Regions from separate parts of the Arthrobacter sp. L77 genome, predicted to be linked through region 2. Evidence: riboswitches for the same ligand, from Rfam matches in the RefSeq annotation. Region 2 holds a riboswitch; the other holds the start of a gene.

Region 1 (7,868 bases), on a different contig from region 2:
CTGACTGCTCCATCCCGGCCAGCTGGTGCGAAGCCCACCACATCGATCCGTGGTCAGCAGGCGGCGCGACGAGCATCGACAACGGAGTCCTGCTGTGTTCGCGCCACCACCATGTCATTCATCAAGGTGCCTGGACCGTGGCATCCCGGAACGGCATTCCGTGGTTCACCGCCCCCCGAACCCTCGGTCCTCCGGGAACGGCTCGTCGGAACAGGTACTGGCAGGCAGGACAAGCCGTCCATGAAGCACTGCTCGACGACGCCTCGGGGCCGAGCGTGGACGTCTCGGAGCGCAGCACAAGCGTTCTGGAGCACAGCACCGGATGATCGGTGCGCCCGGACCGTCGGGGGCGGCCCGGTCCGTCCGGTGGGGCCGCCTCCGGCATGGGGAGCGGTGCGCCCGGACCATCGGGTACATCCGGCCCGTCGGGTGCGTCTGGCATACCGAGCGGTGCGCCCGGAGCGTCGGGTGCGGCCCGGTCCGTCAGGTAGGGCCGCCTCCGGCATGGGGAGCGGTGCATCCGGAGCGCGGGGCAGCGTATCCGGAGCGTCGGGTACATCCGGCCCGTCGGGTGCGTTTGGCATACCCAGCGGTGCTCCCGGGGCGTCGGGTGCATCCGGTCCGCCGGGCGCATCCGGCGTACGGAACGGTGCGTAGATCCCGGGAGCTACGGAGCGCCTGGCGTTTCTCGTGCACACCCTCGTGAATCAGGACAGCCCGCACCACACTGAAGACGAGGGCCAGCTGGCACACAGAAGGCGGCGCCCACACAGTGAACGCCGCCTTCATCGTGCTGGTCGGACTACAGTGCAGCCTCGATGGCCTCCGCGACCGGCGTCTCACCGGTGTTGAACTGGATGGTCTTGTCGACCGTGCCGAGGTTACCGAGGACGACGGCGGCCACGAGTGCGACATCCTCGCGTGCCACCGAGTCCTGCTGCGGCTCGGCGGACACCTCGATCATCCCGGTTCCCGGGTCCGTGGTGAGTGCTCCCGGCTGGAGGATGGTCCAGGCGAGCTCCGAGTTGCGCAGGTGCTCATCAGCCGCGGCCTTCGCCTCGGCGTAATGGAAGAAGCCGTTGTCCTCGGGGACACCGTGGTCCTTACGTGCCCCGAGGTAGGACACCATGACATAGCGCCCCACGGACGCCTCCTGGGCGGCGTCCATCGAGCGGATCGCAGCATCCCGATCCACGGCATACGTCGCCTCGGGGCTCGCGCCACCTGCGCCTGCAGACCAGACGACGGCGTCATGGCCACGGAAGACATCGGCCATCTGCTCCACCGACAGCTCGGAGACGTCCGCGACAACGGGGGTTGCCCCGGCCTGCTCGACGTCGCCGGCGTGGTCCTGGTTACGGAAGACCGAGCTGACCTGGTGGCCCTGGCTCGTGAGGATCTTCGTGAGATGCAGGGCTACTTTTCCGTGCCCACCGATGATGGCTACGCGTGACATGGGAACTCCTTCTGTCGGATGACTGGTCGTCGGATACCTTGTCTTCGACGCTAGTCCCCCGCACCTCGGGCTGGCCACCTTCCCGCGACTGTTCCGCCGCGAGCGCAGGTCTATTCCCAGCTGAAGCCACCAATGCCCCACGCTTACTGAGGCAAATGACGCGCCAGGGCGGACGAACCACGACGCTCCCGCCATACCCGCCTGGTGCCAATGACCGACCCCACCGACACGTAAGGCGGAGACTACCCGTGGCGCCCGAACCACGCCCGCCGGGTCGACGATGACCAACCCGGCGACGCGTCAGGGGCGGACCGGCGCTAGCCGATACTGCGCACCGCGGTGCTCCTCGGGCAGGCGGTCGCCCTTCCCGAACAGCTTCTGACGCAGTGTTCCCTCCGTGTATTCGGTGGGATAGGCACCACGCTTCTGCAGTTCCGGCACGACGAACTCGATGATGTCCTCGAAGGTCCCCGGGGTGATCGCATAGGCGAGGTTGAAGCCGTCGACGTCGGTCTCCTCGACCCACGCCTGGAGCTCGTCGGCGACCTGCACACCCGAACCGACGATGCGCGGCCCGAGCCCACCGATCCCCGCCGACTCGGCGATGTCCCGCACGGTCCACGGCGACCCGTCGTCGTTCACCTTCTGGAAGTTCGCGACGGCGGACTGGATGGCGTTGGACTTCACGTTGCCGAGCGGTTCGTCCGGATCGTAGACGGAAAGGTCCACACCGAGCCATCCCGAGACGAGCACGAGGGCACCCTCATAGCTGACGTACTGCTGGTAATCGGCGTGCTTGGCCTGGGCCTTCTCCTCGGTCTCGTCCGTGATCACGGTGAGCAGGGTATAGATCCGCACCGAGTAGCGGTCACGACCCTCGGCCTCGACCGCATCCCTGATCTTCCTGACCACGTCCTTCAGCTTCTCCTTCGTGGGTGCAGCGACGAACACCGCCTCGGCGTTACCTGCCGCGAAGGCGATGCCCCGGGAGGACGCTCCGGCCTGGAAGATGACCGGCGTCCGCTGTGGTGAGGGCTCACTGAGGTGGATGCCCGGGACCTTGAAGTACGTGCCGTCGTGGCCGATCTCGTGGACCTTGGCCGGATCCGTGAAGACGCCCGTCTCGCGGTCGCGGACCACGGCGTCGTCCTCCCACGACCCCTCGAGCAGCTTGTAGAGGACCTCGAGGTACTCGTCCGCGTGGTCGTAGCGCGCGTCGTGTTCGAGCTGGTCCTCCTGGCCCATGTTGCGTGCAGCGGACGGCAGGTAGCCGGTCACCACGTTCCAGCCGACCCGCCCCTTGGTGAGGTGGTCCAGCGTGGAGAGTCTGCGCGCGAAGGGGTACGGGTGCTCGTAGGCGGTGCCGGCGGTGACGCCGAACCCGAGGTGCTCGGTGACGAGCGCCATGGCCGAGACGAGCAGGAACGGATCGTTGACCGGGGTCTGCGTCCCCTGCCTCAGGGTGGCCTCGTTGGAGCCGCCGAAGACGTCGTAGGTGCCGAGGACGTCGGCGATGAAGACGCCGTCGAACAGTCCCTTCTCCAGGGTCTTCGCCAGGTCGGCCCAGTAGCCCAGTTCCTTGTAGCGCCAGGACTGATCCTCGGGGTGACGCCACAGACCCGGCGACTGATGGCCCACACAGTTCATGTCGAAGGCGTTGAACCGGATACGGCGTGGTGATGCGGGCATGAAGAGTCCTCACGTCGGGGCACTGCCGTGGCGGAAGCGCCATACTTGCCCGCACTGCCTGTGCCGGGCCGAATCCTCACCTGGGGCACCCCGCTACAGCGAGGGGGTTGCCGTCCAACAAACCAGGGTTTTGCGTTGGAGCTCTTGATTCTGGTCTCGAGCGTAGGTGGGCCGGCACGCCGTCGTCCACCCGCCGTCGTCACGGGGCGTCACGCCTCGAACCTCCCCCGCCGCCCGGAGAAGGTCCGACGACGGCGGTCGGCATTCGCACGAAAGGGACCAAAAAGTGCAAAGAAAGCATTGCAAACATATCTTTGCGCGTGCACACTGGAGGCATGAAGGAGAGCACAGGCAACACAGGACACCCGTCGGAGGACGGCAACCGCATCCTGGACGGAGCGGCACTCAAGGCCCTCGCCCACCCTCTCAGGGTCCAGTTACTCGAGGTCCTGTCTAGCTACGGGCCGCAGACCGCGAGCAGCATCGGCAAGAGGGTCGGCGAATCGAGTGGGGCAACGAGCTACCACCTGCGGCAGCTCGCGCGCCACGGCCTCGTCCGCGAGGTGGAACGGGGCTCCGCACGGGAGCGGTGGTGGGAACGCCCCCGCGGATCCCTGACGCTCAGCACCCCCGAACTCGAGCAGGACCCCACCACACGGGAAGCCACGCGGCAGGTGAACCGCCAGTTCGAACGCGGCCGCTCCGAAGCTCTCGCCACCTTCATGGCCAGTGGTTCCGAGTCCATCCCGCCCGAGTGGGCGGACGCAGCCGTGATCGCGACGATGAACGCCCACCTGACGGTGGACCAGCTCGCAGCCCTCACCCGGGACATGAGCGAGATCTTCCGCGAGAAGCTCGACGCCTACCGCTCCGAACCGGGCACCCCGGGAACCCGGCCCGTCCAGATCCACTTCAACGCCTTCCCCCTCATCGATCCCCAGGAGACGACATGACCAGCACAACCCTTCACGCCGGCTACCCGGCGCTCGCCGGATCATCCCGCGGAGGACTCACATCCCGGACGCTCATCCGCCTGGGCACCGCGTTCATCGCAGCAGGATCCTCTCTCGCCTCAGCAAAGGGCACCGACGTGGAGCTCTTCCACCGCCACCTCGAGCGCAGGACGGATCTGCGGGCCGCCGCCCACAGCGGCATCCATCTCCTCTAGCCGCCCTGTAGCTACCGCAGGTAGGACGCCCCATTGACGTCCACCACGGTGCCGCTGACCCAGAGCGGAGCATCGGTAGCGAGCCACGTGACCGTCTGCGCCACCTCCTCCGGCGTCGCGACGCGATTGAACGGACTCTGTGCGCGCACCGCGTCGCCACCCGGGCCGTCGAGCACTGTCCTGCCCATGTCGGTCTCGACGAATCCCGGCGCGACGGCGGCAGCAAGGATCCCGTGCGGTGCGAGCGCCACCGCGAGGGACTGTGTCATGGAGTGCAACGCCGCCTTGCTCGCACCGTAGGCCGGTGTGACGGGCTCGCCCCGGTAGGCTCCGCGTGATCCGACGCTGATCAGCCGTCCGCCCTCCGGCCCCGCCGGCCGGTCGAGGAGATGCCGCGCGACCAGCCAGGCCAGGTTCGCCGGCCCCAGCAGATTCACGTCCAGCGTGCGGCGCCACGCTTCCTGCCAGTCCGCGAAGGACACGGTGTCGATCGGATGCGCCTCGAACATGCCGGCGTTGTTGACCAGCACGTCGAGAGTGCCCAGCCCACCCACGGCCTCGTCGACGATGCGACTGCAGGCCTCGGAATCACCGACGTCGCCGACGACCACCACGTGTCCGTCGCCCGGAAGCGCATCGCGCACCGCCGTGGCGGCGCGCCCATCACGGCCGGCATGGACGGCGACACGATGCCCACGCCCTGCGAGATCATGGGCGATGGCTGCACCGATGCCCCTGCTTGCACCGGTCACCAGAATCTTCGATGTCATGGTTCAGACCGTACCTCGCGTGCGGCACCGCAGCGGAGAGGCCGGGCCCCGGCAGGAGAAGTGACCACCGGACATGGCACGTTGACCCCGGTCGGTACGGATGCGAGGGTGGCTGGATGAGCACCGACACCCCGGACGTCCAGGTCAGCAACAACGAGGCAGAGAGCCGCTACGTGGCCACCCTCGACGGCAGCCCTGTCGGTACCGCCGCCTATGAGCGGTCCGGCGATTCGATCACCTTCACGCACACGGTCGTCGACCGGGACGTCGAGGGTCGCGGGATCGGAAGCACCCTCATCGGGTATGCGCTCGACGACGCCCGCCGGCAGCACCTCACGGTCGTTCCCCAGTGCGAATTCGTGGCGGCCTTCATCGAGGAGAACCCCGACTACCAGGACCTGACGGCTTAGGCCGCTCCCCTGATCCCCTCGCGCAGGGCCGCGTCGATGAGCACTTCGGCGGCACGGCGCGCCTGACCCGCAGCTTCCGAGGAACCGGCGATCGCCGCCGTCGTCTGCGCGCCTTCGGCGAGGATCGACAGCTGTGGCGCCAGGTACGGCGGCGCTCCCGCCGCCTCCGCCAGGTCCCCGACGTACTCCTGGAACGACTCCTTGTGCTTCCTCGCATACTCGGCGACGTCAGGGCTCATTGCGCCGAGTTCGGCGAAACTGTTGATGAAGCCGCAGCCGCGGAAGGAATCCTCGCCGAACCACTGCGCGAGGTAGTCGAAGATCGCGAGAAGCCGGGCCCGCGGACAGTCTCCACCGCGGACCTGCGCATCGAGCCCCTCCGTCCAGGACCGGTGTCGGCGTTCGAGGACGGCCATGACGATGCTGCTCTTGGACGGGAACTCCTGGTAGAGCCTCTTGAGCGAGACGTGCGCTGCCGAGCGCAATTCGTCCATGCCGACAGCCTGGATGCCCTTCGCGTTGTAGAGCCCGTCGGCGGTCTCCACGATGCGGCTGCGGATCTCGGAGCTCGTCATTCAGCCATTCTACTTGAATTGAGAACGAACGTTCTCTATATTGGCCACCGAGAGAGAACGAACGTTCTCTCCGCTCGAGACAAGGACCACCCACATGGGCTTCATCAAGGTCGGCACCGAGAACAGCACGGACATCGAGCTCTACTACGAGGACCACGGCGCAGGCCGGCCCGTCGTCCTGATCCACGGATATCCCCTCGACGGCGGCTCATGGGAGAAGCAGACCGCTGCTCTCCTCACCGCCGGGTACCGCGTCATCACCTACGACCGCCGCGGCTTCGGCCGATCCAGCAAGCCGACGACGGGCTACGACTACGACACCTTCGCCGCGGACCTGAACACGGTCCTCGAGACGCTCGACCTCACTGAGGCCGTCCTCGTCGGCTTCTCGATGGGTACGGGCGAAGTGGGACGCTACATCGGCACCTACGGCGAGGCCCGCGTGGCGAAGGCCGTGTTCCTCGCCTCGCTCGAGCCGTTCCTGCTCCAGACAGAGGACAACCCCTCCGGCGCCCCCGCCGCGGTGTTCGACGGCATCCGGAGCGCGGCGATCGAGGACCGCTACGCCTGGTTCACGAACTTCTACAACGACTTCTTCAACACGGACAACTTCCTCGGCAACCGTCTCAGCGAGGGAGCACTGCGCAACGCCTGGAACGTCGCCTCGGGGGCGTCCTGGTATGCGTCGTTCGCCGTCGTCGATTCCTGGCTGACCGATTTCCGCGGCGACGTCGGGAAGATCACCGTCCCCGCCCTGATCGTGCACGGCACCGACGACCGGATCCTCCCGATCGACTCCACCGGCCGCGAATTCACCAAGCGCCTCCCCTCCGCCGAATACGTGGAGATCGAGGACGCCCCGCACGGCATGCTGTGGACGCACGCCACCGAGATCAACGAGATCCTGCTCCGCTTCCTGTCGAAGTAGGCCGTCGAAGCAGGCCATCGAAGGAGTTCACGGCACGACGACGGGACGCCGGCGGATCCGGCGTCCCGTCGTCGCGGGCGCTGTCGTCGTGCGTGCCGTCGTCGTCCGTGCGAGAAGCCGTCCGCGCAAGAGGGCGTGACCCGGACGCCGTCCGCGCTGGAACTGGATGCCACGTGTGGGTGCGTCGACCAGGAGGTCGACGCCCGTGGCCCGGGCCGGGCGCGGACTCGCAAGGAGCACGACGGCGTCGGCCACCGCTACGGCGGACAGGCCGCCCCGTCGCGGATCAGCGGAGGTCGGCGGCCTGCCGCCGCAGGTGCGCGTGGAGCCCACCGTATGCATCGACCGAAGGGAAGAGTGCCTTGGGCGCCTTGACCACCACGCTGTAGTTCGCGTCGACGGCGTTCGCGATCGGGGCCAGCGCGGTCTGGGTCAGGAGCTGGTAGGCATCGAGCTGGTGCAGCCCGAAGAGGTCCTGGAACCAACGGATCATCTCCAGCTGGCCGATGCGCCATGAATCCTCCATGGGGCGCGAGGACCCCACCGCCATCCAGTGGTAGTCCGTCTCGAACCGCGGCCACGCCGGGGCCCCGCCCTTGACGAGCTCCACGATGATGGTCGAGTGCATCGCTCCCTCGACGGCGGTGCCGCAGGCCTCCCCCTCCCCCTGGCGATAGTGGCCGTCGCCGATGGAGAACAGCGCACCCTCGACATTGACCCCGAGGTAGACCGTGGTGCCCGCCTTGACGTCCGGTGCGTCCATGTTGCCGCCGAACCGCTCCGGCACCAGCGCCGACCGGACCTCCCCGCCGGGCGGCGCGACGCCGACTGTCCCGAGCATCGGCTCGAGCGGCAGGGCGACCTCGAAGTCG
Region 2 (7,868 bases):
AGCGCCTCGTCGAGCACCAGGGTCCGGGCACCCAGAGCCAGGGCGCGGGCGATCGCCACCCGTTGGCGCTGGCCGCCCGAGAGCTCGAGCGGGCGCTTGCCCGCGAGCCCGGGCGGGAGATCGACCTGCTCGAGGAGCTCGGCGACGCGTGTGGAGCGCTCGGTGCGGGTGCCGAGGCGGTAGTTGAGCAGTGGCTCGCCCACGATGTCCCTGACCGGCAGGCGGGGATCGAGGGCCGAGTCGGGGTTCTGGTAGACGAGTTGGAGGCTCTGCCACAGCTCCCGTTTCTCCTGGCGGGAGGCGGCGGTGACGTCGTCGCCGTGGATGAGGATGTGCCCGGACGTGGGATCGAGCAGGCGCAGGATCATGCGGGCGGTCGTCGATTTGCCCGACCCCGATTCGCCGACGAGGGAGAAGGTGGTGCCCTGCTCGATGCTGAAGGACACGCCGTCGACGGCCCGGTGCTGCCCGCGTTTCCCCCGGAAGTCCTTCGTCAGGCCCCGGACCTCGATGGCCGGCGCGTTCCGGGCCTCCGGCCTCGGATGCGTGCCGGCTTCCGCCGGGCGGCGGCGGGGGGATGCCTCATCGAGCAGGCGTGCCGTGTACTCCTCCTCGGGGGTGGCGAGGATGTCCGCCACGGGGCGGTCCTCGATGATGCGGCCCTTCTGCATGACGACGACGCGCGCGGCATGGTCCGTCGCCACCGCGAGGTCGTGGGTCACGAAGAGCACTGCGGTGCCGAACTCCCGCGCGAGGCGTTCGAAGACCTCGAGGATCCTCGCCTGCACGGTGACGTCCAGTGCTGACGTCGGCTCGTCCGCGATGAGCAGTTCGGGCCGGAGGCTGAACGCGATGGCGATGAGCACGCGCTGCTTGAGGCCGCCGGAGAGTTCATGCGGGTACTGCCCGAGCCGTTCCTCGGCGCGGTCGATGCCCACGAGGTCGAGCAGGCGGAGGACGTCGTCCCGCACCGATCCGCGTGAGCGCCGCGGGCCGGTCCGGTGCAGGCGGAAGACCTCGGCCAGCTGCGAACCGATGGTCCTGACCGGGTCGAGGGACGCTCCAGGATCCTGGGGGACCAGCCCGATCCGTCGGCCGCGGATCCTCTCGAGGTCCTTCTCCCTCGCGCCGGTCAGCTCGGTGTCGCCGAGGACGATGGTGCCGGCCGTCCGGTGCGCCGCCGCCGGGAGCAGCCCGATGATCGACTTCGCGAGCGTGGACTTGCCCGATCCAGATTCGCCGACCAGGGCGACGATCTCACCCCGACCGACGGTCAGGTCGACAGTGTCGACGGCAGGGGTGGCCGTGCCGTGGTGGCGGTACTCGACCCGCAGTCCCCGGACGTGGAGCAGCGGTTCGGCAGGGCTGTGGGGCATCCGGGTCCGGGGGGAGTCGGGGTGGGCGCGTGGTTCTGCGGTGTTCACGGTTCTCCTGGCTAGATTCGGAAGGTCTTGAGCAGCTGGCGGCCCAGTGCGGCCAGCAGGATGACGGTGACCACGATGACGACGCCCGGCAACGAGGTCAGCCACCAGGCGCTGCCCAGGTACTGCCGTCCTTCGGCGATCAGCAGTCCCCACTCCGGCGTGGGTGGTGGGGCACCGAAGCCGAGGAATCCCAGACCGGAGATGGCGAGGATGGCGGCCCCGAGGTCCACGGCGAGCAGCGCGAGGACGGGGCCGGCGGCGTTGGGCAGGATGTGGCGTACGACGACGGACCGGTAGGTCCCGCCGTTGAGGAAGGAGGCTTCCACGAAGTCGAGGTTCCGGACGCGCAGCACCTCGGAGCGTACGACGCGGGCGAAGGACGCGATGGACGCGATGCCGACGCCTATCCCGAGCGATACGGGTCCGGGTGCGAACGCGGTGACGATGACCAGGGAGATCAGGAACCCGGGAACGGCGAGCAGCACATCGACGAGGCGCATGGCCGTGGCGTCCGCCGCCCGTCCCGCCGTGGCGGCGACCAGCCCGATGATCGTCCCCACGACCAGTCCGATGAGGACGGCGAGGCCCGCGGTGAGGAGGGTCTGCCGTGTCCCGAACACCACCCTGGAGAAGACGTCCCGGCCCAGGTGGTCCGTCCCGAAGAGGTGGGCGGCGTTCGGTGCCTGGAAGTTGTCGCTGGGTACGCCGTCGAGGGGCGAGTACGCGGTGAACCAGTCCGGCACCAGGGCCCAGGCCAGGATCACGGTCAGCGGGAGCGCCGTCACCCACAGGGCCGGGTTGCGGGCGGGACCCCGGGGGCGCCTCGACGGGCCACGTGCGGGCGCCGGCTGCACCGGTGCTCCAGGACCGGCGACGGCTGCCGGTCCCGCATCGACAGCGGTCAGGGACAGGGGCGGATCATTGCGTGCCAAGGAGATACCTCGATCGGATGGTGGGCATCAGGCGGCCAGGGCCCGCGGGGCCCCTTGCCCGTTGCTCTTGAGGATGCGCGGGTCCAGCAGGGGATACAGCAGGTCGACGATCAGGTTGACGACGACGAAGACCGTCGCCGTCAGGAGCACCAGTCCCTGCACCAGTGGCACGTCCTGGGTCGTGACGGCCTGGAGGACCACCGAGCCAAGCCCCGAGCGTGCGAACACGGTCTCGGTGATGACGGACCCTGCGAACAGTGTTCCCACCGTGATCCCGGTGATCGTCAGGGCCGGTCCTGCCGCGTTCTTGAGCGCATGGCGGAAGAAGATCCAGGACCGTGAGGCGCCCTTCGCGCGGAGGACGTCGATGAAGGGCTGCTCGTAGACGTGGTTCATGCTCTTGAGCAGCACCTGCGCGACGGGAGCCGAGACGATGATCGCCAGGACCAGCACGGGCACTGCGAGGGACAGGAACGAGCCATCAGGGAACAGCGACATGACGCCCCAGCGGATCGAGAGCAGTTCCAGCAGCACCAGCCCGAGCCAGAACACGGGGATCGCCGAGAACAGGGGAGGCAGGTTCACCAGCACCCGACGGACGGCGTCCCGACGGGTGAGGGTCGCGGCGGCGACGAGGAGGACGGCGATCACCACGGCGATGACGAACGCCGAGCCCGCCAGGGCGACGGTCGATCCGGCGACCCCGCTGATCCGGTCACTGACCGACTGGCCGGACGCCAGCGAGTAGCCGAAGTCTCCGGAGAACAGCCCTGCCAGCTGGTGCAGGTACTGCACCATCAGCGGCTGGTCGTAGCCGTACTGACTCTTCATGGTGTCGATCGCCGCCTGGTCCACCGCTGAATCGACGGTCAGGAAGATCGTCACGGGGTCACTGGGCAGGAGCTGCACCGCGAGGAAGACGAGGGTGTAGGCGAGCCACACCACGAGGAGTGCCTGGCCGACCCGCTGGGCGAGGTAGCGTGCCACAGGTCCTATCCGCCCGTCTTCCACGCGCCCTGGAAGACGGGAGCCGTGCCGGAGGTGAACTCCACGTGCGTGTCGCTGTGGGCGCCGTACACCTGGACCTCGTCCCACAGCACCAGCGAGTAGGCCTTGTCGACGACCAAAGCCCGCTGTTCCTGGGCGAGCAGGTCATCACGCTCCGGGCCCGGGGCCGCCGCGCGTTCCGCCGCGAAGATGACGTTGAGGTCCTCGTCGCTGGTGTGCGTCATGGTGTTGTCGGCCGGTTCGAAGATCGGGCCGAGGCCGCCGTAGATGAACTGGCGGGTACCGAAGAACTCGACGTCGGGATCGGGCATGGCCGTGGCCAGGAACGTGTTGTCACCGGCCCGGTTGTCGAGTTTGACGCCGATCTCCCGCCACTGCTGTTCGATGAGTTCGAAGGCGGGTCTGATGACCACGGAGTTGTTCGAACTCGTGACGGTGACCTCGAGCTTCACCCCGTCCTTCTCCCGGATGCCGTCCGTGCCGACGTCCCATCCGGCTTCGTCGAGGAGCGCCCTGGCTTCGTCGGGCCGGTACTCGAGCTCCTCGGACAGGTCGACGAAGCCCGGGGCCTGATGATTCAGCACCGACCCGGCGAGTTCATAGCTGTCGGACAGGACGGTGTCCTTGATGCTCTGCCGGTCGATGCCGATCTGCAGCGCCCGACGGACGTTCTCGTCGGCGAGCTTGCCACTGCCGATCCGTACTGCGGCCATGTTCACGGTGAGGTCGACACCCTCGGCGGGGAGGACCTGGTTCCCGCTGGCCGTGAGGGCCTCCTCGTCGAGGGGCTGAAGGCCTCGTACCAGGTCGACCTGCCCCGACTGCACGGCGCCGGCGCGGTGGGCGACCTCCGGCAGGTACTTGACGACCACCCTGTCGAGGTAGGCGTCCCCCTGGTTCTCCGCGGTCTCCGGAGCCCAGGCATAGTCGGCTCGCTTGGCGAGCACCACCTCCTCGTCGGGCTTCTCGGACTCGAAGGTGAAGGGACCGGAGCCGGAGATCTGCGAGATGGCGGATTGTCCCGCCGCATCGAGTTCCAGGGTGGCCGGCGAGACGAGCCCCGAGGTGACCGACGACGTCGCCCGGAGGAAATTCGCGTTGGGGGAGGACAGCGTGACCTTCACCTGGTTCTCGCCGACGACCTCGGCCGAGCTGTAGCCGGCGAAATCGACATTCGGCTGGATCTGCGCGGACTCGATCCCGAGCCCCAGGGCGTCGAGGTTCAGCTTCACCGCCTCGGCGTCCAGGGGAGAACCGTCGCTGAAGGTGACTCCCGGCCGGATCGTGAAGGTGAACTCCGTTGCAGCGGCGTTGGCGGAGAACTCGGACGCGATCCAGGGAACGAGCTCGCCCTGCTCGGCGTCGAAGTAGGTGAGACGGTCCAGGACGCTGTTGAGGACGTTGGACTTCTCGTAGAAGCGTGCCGCCTGGGTCTGCCAGTTGTTGATGGGCGTGACCTCGGCGTAGACCAGGGTCCCTCCGTCGACCGGTCCACCGGTACCGGCATCCTGCGCTGCCTGAGGGGTCGACGGGGAACTGCACGCAGTGAGCGCCAGTGCGGTGAGGCCCATCATCGCGACGACACGCAGGGATCTGCGGGCTGGAGCGGGGCTGGAAGCGGGGCGGGAAGTCATGCCGGTCCTCTCGGTCGTGATCGAGGCTTCCCCATCCGCGCACGCTGCAGGCACACCCCTCAGCGAGGGTGGCACCAACGGGGGACAAGGCTATCTCCATCGGTCCTGGCAGTAGCACCGGCCCCGACGGGGTGGTTGCTGCGGCTTCAACGAGCCAGGTCTCTCAACCGCTCTGGATGGTGGTTCTGTCCTGGGGAGCGAACCCGGCGGACTATCGAATAGAACCCCAGAACGGCCGACCGATCAACACGGGCGAGTCTCAGGACGACACATTCGGGCGAGGACCCGGCGGCCGGAAGGGACCGGGCCATGGAACACGCTCGGTGGGCCCGGGCCGCGATGCGGGTCCTGCTGGACTAGACGGCGGCGAGGACGGCGAGGGTGACGAGGGCGTTGTTGGCGGCGTGGAGGAGTATCGGCGCCCAGAGGTTCCGGTGGAACCGTCGAAGGAGGGCCAGCGCGATGCCGAGGGTGAAGAGGTAGACGAACGTGAGAGGGACGAGGTGGACGGCCGCGAAGAGCGCGGCGGACAGGGTGATCGCGACTCCGGGCCGGAAGCGCCGGGTGAAACCGTCCAGGAAGGCGCCCCTGAACAGGACTTCCTCCCAGAGCGGTGTGAGGACGGCGATGATCAGGAAGCAGACGACGATCCACGGCCCGGGCAGGGCGGCGATCTCCGCGAGGGGGTCATCGGCCGTGCCGGCCGACGCCGTGTCCACCCCGAGGGAGGTCAGCGCGACGAGGACGAGGCCCTGCAGGCTGCCGCAGACGATGATGATGACCGGAATCTGCCAGAGCAGGTGGACCAGCCGGGCGGTGGGGCGTCGGAAGCCGAGATCCGCCGGGGTGAAGCGGTTCCTGCGGACGAGGTGGAGATAGAGGGCGAGCATCGCGGCCACCGTGACCGTGACGAGGAAGACCGGCAGAAGGGACGCGAGCGTGAAGTCGACGATGCCCGAGAGCCCGACGGCGACGATCGCACCGGCGGCGACGGCGATGTAGACGACCACGAACATCAAGGCCCAGGCCGCCTGGCCGAGAGTCGTGGGCGTCACCTGCCGTCCCGCGGGGTCTCGGTCGATGCTCGGACTGGCTGCCATAGGAGGATCCCCCGGTAACGATGTGACGGTGCGGTGATCCTTCACGCTATCCCCTGACGTGCTCGAAGCTCCTGCGGGAACCCGGGGTGATGCGGTCCGCTAGCCTGTCCTCATGCGCAGGACATCTGCACGACGGTCGGACACCGCTGGAGGGGAGCGCCTGCTGATCCTGTCCGCAGGGGTGGGGGCAGGGCACAACAGCGCCGCGGCGGCCGTGGAGCAGGCGTGCGCCGCGCGCGCCGACATCGCCGAAGTGCAGGTGCTCGACGTGCTGCAGGTGAGTAGCCCGCTGTACCGCGCGTTGCTGGGGAAGGGTTACTTCGTCCTGGTCGAGGGTCTGCCGTGGCTGGTGGAGTGGGGCTACGACATCAGCGACCCGCCGTTCCGGCGCCGGGGCCCGATCGACCCGTGGACACGGGCGAACGCCGTCCCGGTCATCGATGCGATCGAACGGTTCAGACCGACCGCGATCGTGTGCACGCACTTCCTGCCGGCCCAGCTGCTGGCGTCATTGCTCCTCCGCGGCGTGATCGATGCGAGGACCGCTGTCGTGACGACGGACTACGACTTCCAGGGCCTGTGGCTCACGGGCGCGTTCCACGCGCTCTTCGTGGCGAGGGAGGAGGGGAGGGTGGCGCTCACAGCGCTCGGCCTTCCCCCTGATCGCGTCGCCGCCACGGGTATCCCGATCGCCGGACAGCGCGACGGCGCGCCCGCGCGCGACGCCGACGCGCCTCCGATGCTGCTGATCTCGGCGGGCGCGACCGGCGGCGACTATGCGGTGTCGGTGGTACGGCAGACGATGCACATGCGCTCGGCATTCACGGCCACGATCGTGTGCGGACGCAACGATGCGCTGCGTCGGCGGATCGAGGACCTGGTGGCGCCCGCGGGTGACCGGTATCGCGTGCTCGGTTTCACGACGGAGATGCCGCAGCTGCTGCGTACCGCGGACCTGTTCGTGGGCAAGCCCGGCGGGCTGTCGGCGTCGGAGTGCATGGCTGCAGGGCTGCCCATGGTGCTGGTGAACCCCATCCCGGGGCAGGAGGTCCGCAACGGCGACTACCTGATGGAGCAGGGGGCGGCCGTCCGGTGCAATACCGCCGCGACGATCGGCTGGAGGATCGACGAGGTGCTGCGCGAGCCGGGTCGCCTGCAGCGGATGCAGGCGGCTGCGTGGAGCACCGGTCGCCCTGACGCCGCGGCGGACGTGCTGGCCGGCCTGCTGGACGGGCCGTCACGCCCGCTGGTCGTGACCCGCGCGGCGCAGAAGACGATTCTCGCCGCGAGCGAGCAGCGCGTCGTCGCCACCGATCTGACAGGACCGGCCTCGCTGGTCCGTCTGGTCGACTCGGCCGCCGGGAGCACGGTCGCGTTGCTGCAGGCCGGCGAGCTGGGGCACCTGCAGAAGCGGTACGCGACTGCAGACGGGGGTCTGGTGCTGCGCAGAGACCGAGCGCCCGTGGCGCTGCGGTGGGAGTCGCGGCGGTTGCTCCGTGCCATGCTGTCGGGCGACGACGCGCTGCCTGTCCGCGTCGAGGAGCTCTCGGCGTCATCTCCCGTCCTTCCCTGACGGCGGGCGGGCTGTGATGCCCGTCGATGTCAGGAAGGTGGCCCGTCCGCGCCGCCTTCCTCGCCCATCGGTCTTTCCAGCCCTCCGGGGCGTCGCAACCGGGGTGCGTCCGCCCAGCTGCCCGGGCTGTGCTGGCCGGCGAGCAGCGCCCAGTCACCCGCCCGGGGGGACCAGCGCCGCGTGGCCGGATCGCGCTG

The links. Region 2 has a riboswitch for S-adenosylmethionine ahead of RY94_RS04825 (ABC transporter substrate-binding protein). Riboswitches for the same ligand answer to the same signal wherever they lie in the genome.
Region 1: it holds a riboswitch for S-adenosylmethionine, as region 2 does, so the genes downstream of both, RY94_RS09450 (LLM class flavin-dependent oxidoreductase) here and RY94_RS04825 (ABC transporter substrate-binding protein) in region 2, are expected to answer to the same signal.

Annotation. Positions count from the first base shown of each region.
Region 1 covers NZ_JWSU01000005.1:303,852-311,719, forward strand. Annotated here, with positions in the region: gene RY94_RS09440 (HNH endonuclease signature motif containing protein) at 1-326, shown strand, start outside; gene RY94_RS09445 (SDR family oxidoreductase) at 803-1,456, opposite strand; gene RY94_RS09450 (LLM class flavin-dependent oxidoreductase) at 1,757-3,145, opposite strand; SAM riboswitch class IV at 3,182-3,295, opposite strand; gene RY94_RS09455 (ArsR/SmtB family transcription factor) at 3,481-4,098, shown strand; gene RY94_RS09460 (hypothetical protein) at 4,095-4,313, shown strand; gene RY94_RS09465 (SDR family NAD(P)-dependent oxidoreductase) at 4,325-5,083, opposite strand; gene RY94_RS09470 (GNAT family N-acetyltransferase) at 5,200-5,493, shown strand; gene RY94_RS09475 (TetR/AcrR family transcriptional regulator) at 5,490-6,068, opposite strand; gene RY94_RS09480 (alpha/beta fold hydrolase) at 6,163-6,996, shown strand; gene RY94_RS09490 (acetamidase/formamidase family protein) at 7,283-7,868, opposite strand, start outside.
Region 2 covers NZ_JWSU01000004.1:475,234-483,101, reverse strand. Annotated here, with positions in the region: gene RY94_RS04840 (dipeptide ABC transporter ATP-binding protein) at 1-1,424, opposite strand, end outside; gene RY94_RS04835 (ABC transporter permease) at 1,436-2,356, opposite strand; gene RY94_RS04830 (ABC transporter permease) at 2,384-3,343, opposite strand; gene RY94_RS04825 (ABC transporter substrate-binding protein) at 3,349-4,998, opposite strand; SAM riboswitch class I at 5,092-5,181, opposite strand; gene RY94_RS04820 (CPBP family intramembrane glutamic endopeptidase) at 5,355-6,098, opposite strand; gene RY94_RS04815 (MGDG synthase family glycosyltransferase) at 6,211-7,671, shown strand; gene RY94_RS04810 (beta-glucosidase family protein) at 7,701-7,868, opposite strand, start outside.